3 regions of the Pseudoalteromonas sp. P1-13-1a genome follow, and region 2 is predicted to be linked to each of the others. Evidence: predicted binding sites of a transcription regulator. Region 2 holds the regulator's gene; each other region holds the start of a gene.
What was found. The regulator sigma-54, encoded in region 2, starts transcription at its own class of promoters, with help from an activator protein. The targets are predictions, from matches to a motif close to GTTGGCACGNNNNTNGNNT.

Region 1 (4,278 bases), on a different contig from region 2:
TGGTTTTACTGTTTTTTGTTATAGCTGGCGAGCAACTGTTAAATGCAATTGAAATACCGCTCTCGGCGTTTCAAATAGCCGGTGGCATTGTATTGCTTATTTTTGCGCTTTCAATGATTTTTGGTGAAAGTAAGCCCGAGTCTGAAATTAAAAGTGTACGTGACAGCACAGAAACCGCTATTTTTCCGTTAGCAATTCCCTCTATAGCTAGTCCTGGTGCTATGCTAGGCGCTGTACTGATGACGCGCAACGAAGAATATACGTGGGTTGAGCAAGTTACTACATCGTCGATGATGCTGGCTGTACTTGTTGTTGTACTTGTACTTTTGTTACTCGCAAATCACGTGCATAAGTTAATCGGCGACAGTGGCGCAAGCATTATAAGTAGAATCATGGGGTTAATTTTAAGCTCAGTGGCTGTGACAAATATACTCAATGGTATTGCGCATTATTTTGGTTTACAAATATACAGCTAACATTGATGCTAATTAGGCTTTTGTGTAGAATACAGCGCCTTTTTATGGGCGCATTTACTTATAATCCCCGAGGCTTTTACATTGCAAAAACGCACATCAGATAACCCTACGTTAAACAGGCGCTTTTCAGTTGCCCCAATGTTAGATTGGACAGATCGTCATTGCCGTACTTTTCATCGTAAGATGACTAAGCACGCTGTTTTATACACTGAGATGATCACCACAGGGGCTATTTTATTTGGGCGTGGCGATTACTTACACTTTAATCAACACGAAGGGCCGGTTGCTTTGCAACTGGGTGGCTCAGACCCCGATGCGCTTGCTAAATGTGCAAGACTTGCGGGTGAGCGTGGCTACGATGAAATTAACCTAAATGTAGGCTGCCCATCAGATAGGGTACAAAACGGGCGCTTTGGTGCTTGCTTAATGGCTGAGCCTGATCTGGTTGCACAATGTGTTGCAGCAATGAAAAGCGAAGTAGATATTCCGGTTACGGTAAAAACGCGCATTGGTATTGATGAACAAGACTCGTATGAGTTTTTATGCGCGTTAATTGAAGCTAGCCATAAAGTTGGCTGTGATGACTTTATTATTCATGCCCGTAAAGCGTGGTTGAATGGCTTAAGTCCTAAAGAAAACCGTGAAGTCCCGCCGCTTGATTACCCACGTGTTTATCAGCTAAAAAAAGACTACCCACAGCTCGATTTAAGTATTAACGGCGGTGTTAAAACGATTGAAGAAAGCCTTGCGCATTTAGCGCACATAGACGGCGTTATGATTGGCCGCGAAGCATATAGCAACCCATTTATGCTTAATGAAGTGGATGAAAAAATTTACGGTGAGGTGGCTAATACCCAAACGCGTCACGATGTGGTGCGTGCTATGTACGATTACATCGAAGAAGAAATGCGTTTAGGTGCTAATTTTTGGCATATAGCACGTCATATGTTGGGGATTTTTCAGGGGCAGCCTGGGGCGCGCGGATTTAGACGTCACCTTTCAGAAAATGGCCATGGTAAACAGGCTGATTTGTCGGTTATGGATAAAGCATTGAGTTTTGTACCCGAATAAACTTAAGCCGTATAAATTTTAAATTAAGCCACTTTTTAGTGGCTTTTTTGATCCTAAAATTTAGTCAAAAGATCAAAATATTAGTTAATTACACTTTTCTATGTTCAGCTTATGGTCACTTGCAATGACACCTTTTAAATTTTAAGTGTATGTTTTGAAAGTATAATATTTATTTTTTAAGAGTTTGGCATAACTCTTGGAATCGTCTTGTTGTTATCAATTAAAACAATGGGACAAAACAATGAGTGTATTTAATCGCGTAAATGACGTTATCAAATCAAATATAGCAGCCATGCTAGATAAAGCTGAAGACCCTGAAAAGCTTCTCAACCTTATGTTAAGTGAAATGCAAGAGGCATTAAATGAGTGCAGAAGCACTGCTGCTGCCTTACTGTGTGAAGAAAAAACGCTTAAACGCCAAATCGCACAAAAACAAAAAGATTTAACCTCATGGCAAACAAAGGCAGAGCTTGCCGTTGCTAAAAACCGTGATGATTTAGCCAAGTCTGCCTTGTTAGAAAAACAACAAGTACACGACAAAATTGCTGAAAAAAGCACGCAGCTAGATGAGCTTAAAGAGTCGATAAAGAAAATTACAGCGGATTGTGAACGTTTACAACAAAAAATGGCGCACGCTAAAACTAAACAAGCGCAATTAATAAAACGCCACGATATTGTTGTTGCACGTGAAAAAGTGAATATGCAATTACACAGCGACAATGTTGCCAATGCCTTGTCTCGCTTTGAAATGATAGAGCAAAAAGTGGAAGGCATAGAGGCACAAGTTGATGCTTATGAACTTACACATACGGCACGTTCAACCGCTGAGCAAATAGCGTCTTTAGAAAAAAATGAAAAAATAGATGCAGAGCTGGCTCGTTTAAAAGCCAGTGTTAAACATAATAATATCAATACAACAGTGCCAAACGCCTAGGGAGTTGAGTATGAATAACTTTAAAACACAGCGTGGTTGGTACAAAGACTCGCTTAATAAAAAAATATCGGGCGTTTGTAGTGGTTTAGCGCGTCGCCTTGATTTTCCGGTGTGGTCAACACGCTTAGTGACTATTTTATTATTTATCAGTTTTCCGTTTGCAGTGGCGCTTGGTTACTTTATAGCTCATTGTTGCCTTGAAGAGCGGGCGTATTAGGAGAGGGATATGAAAACCTTAGCAATATGTGTTGTTGTTTATGTATTACTTTTTACTGATGCGGTGTCGTTAATACATTTTGATTCATGGCAGTTCCCGTTGTGGATTGCAGATATGAGCTGGGTAGGACTAGAGTTGGCCGGCGTATTAGTTGCCATTATTGCTGTAGTAGCTGTTATGGCTTTAATAACCATGGGGTTAATTGGCGCAGGGGTTGTTGCATTAGTTGGCACCATTTTGGCGCTGTTATTTGGCTCGGTAATGATAGCGTGGCCTTTATTATTTGTAGCTGTACTGTGTTGGTTGGTGCTCGATAACAAAAAAGTAACCTCTTGAGCCTTAATTTAACTGACTATTATTAGTTAACTATGTTAAATTTAAAGTGAAATTTATGCTTTCACAAGGAACAAAGCGATGATGAAGCAGTGCTTTTTTATGGCCTCGGCGTTAATGTTTAATGTGTTTTCGTCATCGGTTGCTGCACATGCTGGGCACAGCCACGATACAGACGAAGCTAAACTTGAAGTAAGCCATGCGCAAGTAAGAGCGTTTTTGCCTGGCAGTAAATCGAGTGTTGGCTATTTAACAATTTCTAACCACGGTGGCGGTGTTGCTAAATTAACCAAAGCAACCATTGAAGGTTTAGGCAGAGTAGAGATTCATGAGCATACACATGTCAATGGTATGATGAAAATGCAACAAGTTAACGCTGTTACCATTAAGGGCCATGAAAGTTTAAGCTTTCAGCCTGGTGGTTACCATTTAATGGTATTTGATCCACAAGAACCACTAAAAGTAGGGCAAGAACGTAAACTCACGCTATATTTTAGTGACGGTAATCGCTTGTTTACTAATGCTCAGGTGGTCTCACTTGAAGCGCAAGCCGCGAATTCTAAGCCATCTAAAAAACAACACGCTCATCACTAGGAGGATAAATGTCGCAACACAAAGGAAAAATAGCTGGTGCATTGATTGCGCTGCTTATTATTTTTTACGCTATTGCTGTTTATTGGAGTATTGAGCCGGCACGCTTTAACGTGGTTACTCATGCAAAAGAGACGGCACAAGCGCGTAGTGAAAAAATGGTAACGGGCTACACAACAACCACAACACTCATTACTGTTGCTAGCACTTTACTTGATAAGCAAGGTGGCTATTTATCAAACGATGTAATGCCCCCAAGTGTGATAATGGATGATATGCCTGCATGGGAATATGGCGCGCTTGAAATGGTGCGTGATTTAGCCCTATCTATGCGTAAAGATTTTAGCCGTTCGCAGTCGCAATCAACCGAACATGAAGCGCTTAAAAAAGCGCAGCCGCAGTTTAATATTAGCTCTGAGGCATGGGCTTGGCCAAGTGCCGAGGGAGAGTACCAAAAGGGAATTGACTATTTAGTAGTATACCGCTCACAAATTGCTAACGAGCATGAGCGAGATAGTCAATTTTACTCACGTGCAGATAACCTACGTAGCTGGTTAAAAGAAGCCGAAAAGCGTTTAGGTAGTTTAAGCCAGCGTTTAAGTGCAAGTGTTGGCCAAGACAAGGTAAATACTGATTTAGCAGGTAACTCATCTAAC
Region 2 (4,278 bases):
AACAGGTAACGAAGGTCAACCATGAGCACCTTAAAAGCAGAACTATTAGCAAAAAGCTATAAAGGCCGCCAAGTTGTAAAAAATGTAGGCCTTGAGGTAGAAGCCGGCAGCATAGTGGGCTTATTAGGCCCTAATGGCGCAGGTAAAACCACCACCTTTTACATGATTGTAGGGTTAGTACCTAGCGACAAAGGTAAAATATCTATTGATGATAACGACATCACGTTATTACCTATGCACAGTCGTGCTCGCTTAGGCATTGGCTATTTGCCGCAAGAGTCATCTATATTTAGAAAGCTAACAGTTTATCAAAATTTAATGGCTATTTTAGAAACGCGCAAAGAGCTAAATAAAGCCGCGCGAGAAGAAACGCTTAACAACTTACTTGATGAATTTAGCATTCAACATATACGTGATAGCCAAGGTATGGCGCTTTCTGGTGGTGAACGCCGCCGTGTAGAGATAGCCAGAGCACTCGCAGCGAACCCTAAATTTATTTTGTTGGATGAGCCTTTTGCTGGTGTTGATCCGATTTCAGTGTTAGATATAAAGAAAATAATAGAACATCTTAAAAATCGTGGCATTGGCGTATTAATTACCGATCACAATGTAAGAGAAACCCTTGATGTTTGTGAAAAAGCCTACATTGTTTCTCATGGGGAGCTAATTGCATCTGGCACCCCAGAACACGTATTAAATGACAAAACTGTACGCGATGTTTATTTAGGCGAGCAATTTAGGCTGTAACATTTAAGCCACACCTACAAGCATCTGCTAATATTAATTATAACAACATAAAAGGATTGTTAGAGATACATGAGGCAATCATTACAGCTGCGCATGGGCCAGCAACTTACAATGACTCCACAATTGCAACAAGCGATTCGCTTGCTGCAGCTCAGTACATTGGATCTCCAGCAAGAAATACAAGAAGCACTGGATAGCAACCCGCTATTAGAAGTAGAAGAGCAAGATTACACGGAAGAGTCGGCTGGAAAAAATGAACAAAAAGCAGATACGGATGATGTAACCGTAAGCGCATCGGCTGATGATACAACCAGTGAATACGAGCAAGACAGTGGTGAAGCTTTAAATAAAGACACCGTTAGCGATGATATGGCGATGGATGTAACTTGGGATGAGTACATGAGTGCAGCCCCTGCGGCATCTTCAGGCCCAATGCCAGAAGATGAGTCTATTTATCAGGGCGCCTCTACTGAAACGCTACATGAGTACTTAATGTGGCAACTTCAGCTTACTCCTTTTAGCCCCACTGATGAAGCTATTGCTATAGCCATTGTAGAAGCTGTAGATGACTCGGGTATTTTAACGCTAAGTTGTGAAGAAATTTTAGAAAGCTTTAACCAAGAAAACGATGACGACGTTGAGGTTGAACTGGATGAAATAGAAGCCGTTTTAAAACGTATTCAATTATTCGACCCTGTAGGTATAGCCGCGCGAAGCTTACAGGAGTGCTTGTGTATTCAGCTTAATCAGTTTGATAAAGACACCCCTTTTATAGAACAAACTAAAATGATCTTAACCGATCACATTGATCTATTAGCGGCACGCGACTATCGTACATTAATGAAAAAGACTAAGCTTAAAGAAGACGAGCTTAAAGAGGTCATGACTCTTATACATACCCTCAACCCAAAACCTGCAGATACAATAGTAAGGGAAGAGTCTGAGTATGTCATACCGGATGTATCAGTTAAAAAAATTAAGGGCCGTTGGGTGGTAGAGCTAAACCCAGATAGCATGCCAAAAATACGCGTAAATAGTCAGTATGCGGCCATGTCACGTACCGTAAAATCTAGTGGAGATAGCCAGTTTATTCGCTCTCATCTGCAAGAAGCTAAATGGTTTATAAAAAGTCTTGAAAGCAGAAACGACACGCTGCTAAAAGTAACAAACTGTATTGTAAAACAGCAACAAGCGTTTTTTGAACATGGCCCCGAAGCCATGAAACCAATGGTTTTAAACGATGTTGCTGAAATGGTAGAAATGCACGAATCAACAATTTCGCGTGTTACTACGCAAAAATATATGCATACGCCACGTGGTATTTTTGAGCTTAAATATTTTTTCTCAAGCCACGTAAGCACTGAAAACGGCGGCGAATGTTCGTCAACCGCAATACGTGCCTTAATTAAAAAGCTAATTGCCGCGGAAAACTCAGCCAAACCATTGAGTGATAGTAAAATTGCGGATATATTGGCAGAGCAAGGAATTAAAGTAGCTAGACGCACAATAGCAAAATACCGTGAATCGCTAGCTATTCCACCGTCAAATCAGAGAAAGAGTTTGATATAAGACGTAAAAAACAAAGAGGAAATGCTTATGCAACTAAACCTAACTGGTCGTCACGTAGAAGTAACTGATTCACTTAGAGACTATGTAAATAATAAATTTGCAAAGCTAGAAAGGCACTCAGATCATATTAGCAATGTGCATGTCATTCTCGATGTAGAAAAACTCAACCAAAAAGCAGAAGCGACTATTCATGTAAGCGGCGCAGATTTATTTGCCTCAACAGAGCACCAAGATATGTATGCTGCTATAGACTCGTTGATTGACAAGCTCGATCGTCAAGTCATAAAACATAAAGAGAAGCTTGCTAGACACTAATATTATGAAATTAAGTACATTAGTATGCCAGGACTGCAGCAAAGCTGCGGTCCTTTTTAGTAGTAAAAAAAGAATTTTAGAATTTATCAGTGAGCTGGCTCATGAAAAGCTCCCTTACTTACCGCAACAGGATATTCTTAATGCGCTAGCTAGCAGAGAAAAACTAGGTAGTACGGGTATTGGCCGCGGTATCGCAATTCCGCATGGCAGAATGGGTGGCGTAGAAGAACCGCTTGCGTTAGTACTCGTTAGTGACAAGCCTGTAAACTTTGATGCTATTGATAACTGTCCTGTTGATATTTTTGTTGCACTCATCGTACCAGATGGCGATAACCAGCAGCACCTAAAGACTCTAGCAACCATAGCTGATAAACTGAGCAATAGAGAATTTTGCAAACAGCTGCGAAACGCTAAAACCGATGCAGAACTGTATCAAGTAATTGTTGATCAATCGTAGTAAATACTAAGGGCTATAAATGGAGTTAATAATCATAAGCGGCCGTTCCGGTTCAGGTAAATCGGTTGCTTTACGTGTGGTTGAAGATTTAGGCTATTATTGCGTAGATAATATCCCGGTCAACCTGCTGCCCTCTTTAGTACGTAGTGTTTCAGATAACTATGACAAAATAGCTGTTAGTATCGATGTTCGTAATATCCCCAAAGAACAAGACGAGTTTAACGATATTCTCGAGTACCTACCGGACTTTGCTAAACCCACTCTGTTTTATTTAGACAGTGATGATCAAACACTCATAAAACGTTTTTCAGAAACACGCAGATTACACCCTTTATCCATCGATTCATTGCCGCTCGACTTAGCAATAAAAAAAGAAAAAGAGCTGCTTGATGTACTTGTAACCCGCGCAGACTTTATGCTTGATACGACTGATTTAAGTGTTCACCAATTGGCTGAGTCAATTCGCGAAAAAATACTCGGAAAAAAAGATAAACAACTAATTGTAACGTTTGAATCGTTTGGTTTTAAACACGGCATACCTAAAGAAGCTGATTATGTATTTGATGCTCGCTTTTTGCCAAATCCGCATTGGGAGCCTGAACTTAAACCGCTTACAGGTCTTGATCAACCTGTAAAAGACTTTTTGGCAAACCACAGCATAGTGCAAAAATTTACTTGGCAAATTCAAACATTTGTACAAACTTGGTTACCACACTTAGAGCGCAATAACCGCAGCTACCTGACTATTGCAATAGGTTGTACGGGTGGACAACACCGCTCAGTTTATTTAGCCCAAACTATAGGTGAGAGCTTTGCAATGACACATCCAAATGTAAAAATTAGGCACCGTGAGCAAGAAAAGTAACCTTAAAATAATAACCTGTTCAGTTTAGGTATAGTAATTTATGCGTTGTGAAGACACGTTTTTAATAAAAAATAAATTAGGCTTACACGCCAGAGCGGCAACGGTCCTTGCGCAATTAGCTGTGCAATTTGATGCTAAAATTACCTTACATCAAGATGATAAAGAAGCCGCTGGTGATAGCGTATTAGCCTTAATGCTACTCGAAAGTAGTAAAGGCAAAGAAGTTAAAGTTGTATGTGAAGGCCCAGACTCAGAAAAGGCTTTGCATGCGGTCGGACAATTAATCGCACAGCGATTTAACGAACAAGAATAAACGTTTAATTAC
Region 3 (4,278 bases), on a different contig from region 2:
TTGGTAGCTCACCGGTTGATAGCGAGTCCACCATTGGCTACCTGTAATATGCTCGTTAGGCGGAGACACCTGTACAGCAGCGTACCCTTTTGGTCCTAAAAACTGCTCACATTCTTGGGCTACATCTTGCCAATTCCATTCAAATAAATGCACAAATGTTGTAGGCGCAGCCGATACTAAACTTGGTAAGGTTAAACCTAAACTAAAACCTGCAGTGGTGATCATTTTATTCAGTTTCATAGTGTGTGTTTCCAGTGTTGGGCGAGTTAAACAACATACTCGACGTTATTTACAAGTGGTTAACACTAGTTTGAGAGTTGCTCAAATAAAAACTGAATACGTATGCATAATGGGTAAACTATCCTTTATTACTAGATAATTACCTGCCTTAAAATTACATCTTCAAGTAAAACGCTTTACATAACGCAATATAATCATCGCTGTAGCAATTGTTTTCATTTTTTATGCATAGGGAAGTAAGCTCAGGCGAAGTATTTATTAAGCTAAAGCGCATTAAGCTGCGGCTAAATGCTTTACCTGGTGTGGTTTTTACTTGGCAATGCGCGTTTAAATAAAGCCCGCTTTGTTTTGCTAATTCAATAAATAGGCTCGCTTCTGTGGTGGGTAAAATTACGTTAAAGCACGAATGCTTATGACTTAAACGCATATAGGCATTTATTAGCTCGTCAAAACTTAAACCATCGGTATGGCGTGCGGTGTTACGGGCATCGCTTAGCCCTTTTAAGCTGTGGTTAAAATAAGGGGGGTTAGAAATCACCACATCAAATGGCGCCGCTTGTTTAAACGCTTGTATAGTGGTGTGCTTTACTGTGATATTGGGCCACGGGCTAGAGGCTATATTTTGTTGTGCCTGATTGTAAGCCGCTTCATCAACTTCAACTGCGGTTATGCTAAGTGCCGGTTGGCGCTGTTTACACATAAGCGCCAGCAGACCGGTGCCTGTGCCTATATCGAGTAATGTGTTGGCCCCTTTTAAATACGCCCATGCACCAAGTAAAATGCCATCGGTTGAGACCTTCATGGCGCACTTATCGTGCTCAACCTTAAATTGTTTAAACGTAAACCCTGACATTTTTTCACCTTTTCATTCACCAACTGGCGTATAGCGCGTATAATTGCAAGTAATTGTCCCTTATTTTAGACACTCTATGCAATTTTCTGAATTTGATCTTGATACTAAACTCCTCAACGCCATTGATAAAATGGGCTACGAGACACCAACCAGCATTCAACAACAAGCTATACCTGAAGCGCTGCAAGGTCGCGATATTTTAGCATCAGCACCTACTGGCACAGGTAAAACGGCGGCATTTTTAATTCCGGCTATTCAATACTTAATGGATTTTCCACGTCGCGACCCAGGTTTTGCACGTGTGCTAATAATGACCCCAACCCGTGAACTGGCTTATCAAATTCATGAGCAATGTGAACTGCTTGCTAAAGGCACTCACCTTAAAATTGGTGTAGTAACAGGCGGTATAAACTACGGTACCCACAAAGAAATTTTTGAAAACAATAACGATATTTTAATCGCCACACCTGGGCGTTTAATGGAATACCTTGAAACCGAAAATTTCCATGCCGAAAACGTAGAAATGCTTATTCTTGATGAAGCCGACCGCATGTTAGATATGGGCTTTAGAAAAGAAATGCTACGCATATGTGACGAAGCTAAAAATCGTCGTCAGTGCTTTTTATTCTCTGCGACTTTAGAAGGCGATAGCGTTGAGTTATTTGCAGAGCGTATTTTAAACGACCCAGCTTTACTTGAAGCCGAATCGTCGCGTAAAGAAAAAGCAAAAATTCATCAATGGGTGCACCTTGCTGATGACTACCACCACAAGCTTGAGCTGTTGGTTAATACCCTAAACGGCCCAGATGTAAGTAAAGCCATTGTGTTTGTAAAAACCCGTGAGCGCCTAGAAACCCTAATTGGTGAGCTAACTAACAATGGCGTAAAAGCCGCGTGGCTGCGTGGCGAAATGCCGCAAGATAAGCGCATGAAAGCGATGGAAAATTTCCACAGTGGCAAAACGCGCATATTAATAGCCACCGATGTCGCGGCCCGCGGTATTGATGTTTCTGATATTAGCCACGTCATTAACTTTGACATGCCACGCACAGCCGATGTTTATGTACATCGTATTGGCCGTACTGGCCGTGCTGGTAAAAAAGGGATTGCTATCTCATTAGTTGAAGCACACGACATTGGTATTTTATACAAGGTTGAACGCTACACTGAGCAAAAGCTTAAGCGTCGTATAATTAAAGGGCTTGAGCCACAGCATAAAGAAGCTAAGCCACCCGCTAAAAAGCGTAAAGACCCTGTTAAAATGAAGGCCAAGAAAAAAGCCAAAGCTAAAAACAAAAAGAAATAACCCCCTAAATAAGCCGGCCATTGCCGGCTTATTTGTACCCGTTACAAATGTAACCCAAGCATGTAACTCATTCCCATTAAAATGTAATTATTGCCCACCTGAATTCTTTATTAATAAAATACCCTTATATTTCAAAGCATTAAAATTGGCATCGAAATTGTAACTGAGATAGTAACTCAGCTAAGAACAGCTGCACAATTAACCGTAATGTAAGGATAAAGTTATGAACCGCTTTAAGTTAACTATCGCTTTAGTATCATTTTGTTGTTTATTTTTATTAGCTTGCGCTACAAAAGTAAGTGCAGCAACTAACTTAGCCGTAGTAAGCAGTGTGGCTACTCAACCTAACTTACAACAAACAATCACCAACACGTTACGCACTAACCCAAATTTAGCATTAAACGATATTCGCGTGCAGGTTGAAGACGGTGAAGTAGATTTATACGGTGAAGCGCAAACAGGTTTTCAGCGTGCACTTGCACAAAAGTTTTTAGAAAACATGGATGGCGTTAAAATTATCCGTAATAAAATTAGTGTTATTTAAAATACCTTCTTCCTAACTTATTCCTCAGCGCTGCTTGTTACTCCAACACAAGCGGCGCTTTTTATGGCCTACATAATCTCAACGGCGGCAAACCTATTCATAAACCAGTTTAAATAGCTTAGTAAATGCCTTTTAGCTTACTCCCTTCACACAAAAAACACACAGTGCCCTACTCATATAAACGTTCTTTAAGAAGCGACAAACTCTGTAGAGCTTTAACCAACGTCAGTAGTAATTTAATTAATCTATTTTAATATAGGGTAACCTCGCTGATGCAGTTGTTATAGTTGCAGCGGTTTTAACGCAGCTAGCACATGTGTGAGCTCTTAAATTAGTTAAGCATTATTATGGGCTGGTACTATTGCAGGCTGGAAATATTAACAGCGTAGATGGTTAGCTTTACTTAGCTTAAACTAGCAACAATGTGAAAGCGCTAGAGCCTGAAAGACTCTATCGGGTAAAAAAGTGTGCATATACCCGCGGGGTATTTAAGGGAGTAGCAAAACTTAAAGTATTTTTGCTTACCAATTCCTTTTTAATACAAAAAGCGCGCTTTTACTTTGTAAAAACGCGCTGATAGTCGGTAACTATTTCCCAATGCTTTTGCGTTGTGAGTTTTAAATTATTTACTCACCTTGGCTTGCATCAGTATTATTATCACCCTTTTTATTTGCTGATTGCTGGCTTATTTTATCACTTATCATGGCATCGAGCTTTTCACCGCCTTTAATGCCAAAATCTAACGTACGTATTGGGAATGGAATACTAATATCAGCGTCATCAAGTGCTTGTTTAACGGCTACTACGCCCTTGTGGCGTACTGTCATAAAGTCTGGCTCACCTGGGTATTTAATCCAAAACCACACCAGTAAATTAATACTACTGTCGCCAAAACCTTCTGCGTATACAGCGGTTTCATCTTTACGTATTACAAAGTCAAATTCGTTAATTTTATCTACTATCACTTCTTTGGCTTTTTCTATGTCGTCGCCATATGAAATACCCACCGGTACCTCTATGCGTCTAACGCCTAACGTGGTGTAATTTTTTAGCACGTTTCTAAATAATACTTTGTTAGGTACCAGTATTAACTGCCCGTAAAAGCTCTCTATTAGCGTGTTACGCAGGTTTATAGAATGCACTGAACCAAATACGTCGTCGGTTTCAATTACATCACCCGCTTTAAATGGTTTGCGTATTCCCATAGCAATACCGGCAATTAGGTTTTCGGTCATGTCTTGAAATGCGAAACCTATGGCTAAACCCACAATACCTGCACCCGCTAGTAACGATGTTACAGTGCCTTTTAGCCCCATAAAATCAAGTGCTATAAAT

Region 1: AN391_RS16385 (PspA/IM30 family protein) is a predicted target of sigma-54. The motif match lies at 1,731-1,749, and genes of this name have one in related genera.
Region 3: AN391_RS16090 (BON domain-containing protein) is a predicted target of sigma-54. The motif match lies at 2,544-2,562, and genes of this name have one in related genera.

What each region holds. Positions count from the first base shown of each region.
Region 1 covers NZ_LKDV01000032.1:2,165-6,442, forward strand. Annotated here, with positions in the region: gene AN391_RS16375 (MarC family protein) at 1-476, shown strand, start outside; gene dusA (tRNA dihydrouridine(20/20a) synthase DusA) at 558-1,547, shown strand; gene AN391_RS16385 (PspA/IM30 family protein) at 1,789-2,481, shown strand; gene AN391_RS16390 (PspC domain-containing protein) at 2,492-2,698, shown strand; gene AN391_RS16395 (hypothetical protein) at 2,708-3,034, shown strand; gene AN391_RS16400 (copper chaperone PCu(A)C) at 3,113-3,625, shown strand; gene AN391_RS16405 (DUF2333 family protein) at 3,634-4,278, shown strand, end outside.
Region 2 covers NZ_LKDV01000003.1:94,947-99,224, forward strand. Annotated here, with positions in the region: gene lptA (lipopolysaccharide transport periplasmic protein LptA) at 1-25, shown strand, start outside; gene lptB (LPS export ABC transporter ATP-binding protein) at 22-747, shown strand; gene AN391_RS04065 (RNA polymerase factor sigma-54) at 817-2,316, shown strand; gene hpf (ribosome hibernation promoting factor) at 2,344-2,631, shown strand; gene AN391_RS04075 (PTS sugar transporter subunit IIA) at 2,636-3,088, shown strand; gene rapZ (RNase adapter RapZ) at 3,108-3,953, shown strand; gene AN391_RS04085 (HPr family phosphocarrier protein) at 3,994-4,266, shown strand.
Region 3 covers NZ_LKDV01000030.1:36,590-40,867, reverse strand. Annotated here, with positions in the region: gene AN391_RS16105 (alpha-amylase family protein) at 1-240, opposite strand, end outside; gene AN391_RS16100 (tRNA1(Val) (adenine(37)-N6)-methyltransferase) at 395-1,093, opposite strand; gene srmB (ATP-dependent RNA helicase SrmB) at 1,170-2,399, shown strand; gene AN391_RS16090 (BON domain-containing protein) at 2,623-2,943, shown strand; gene AN391_RS16085 (mechanosensitive ion channel family protein) at 3,570-4,278, opposite strand, start outside.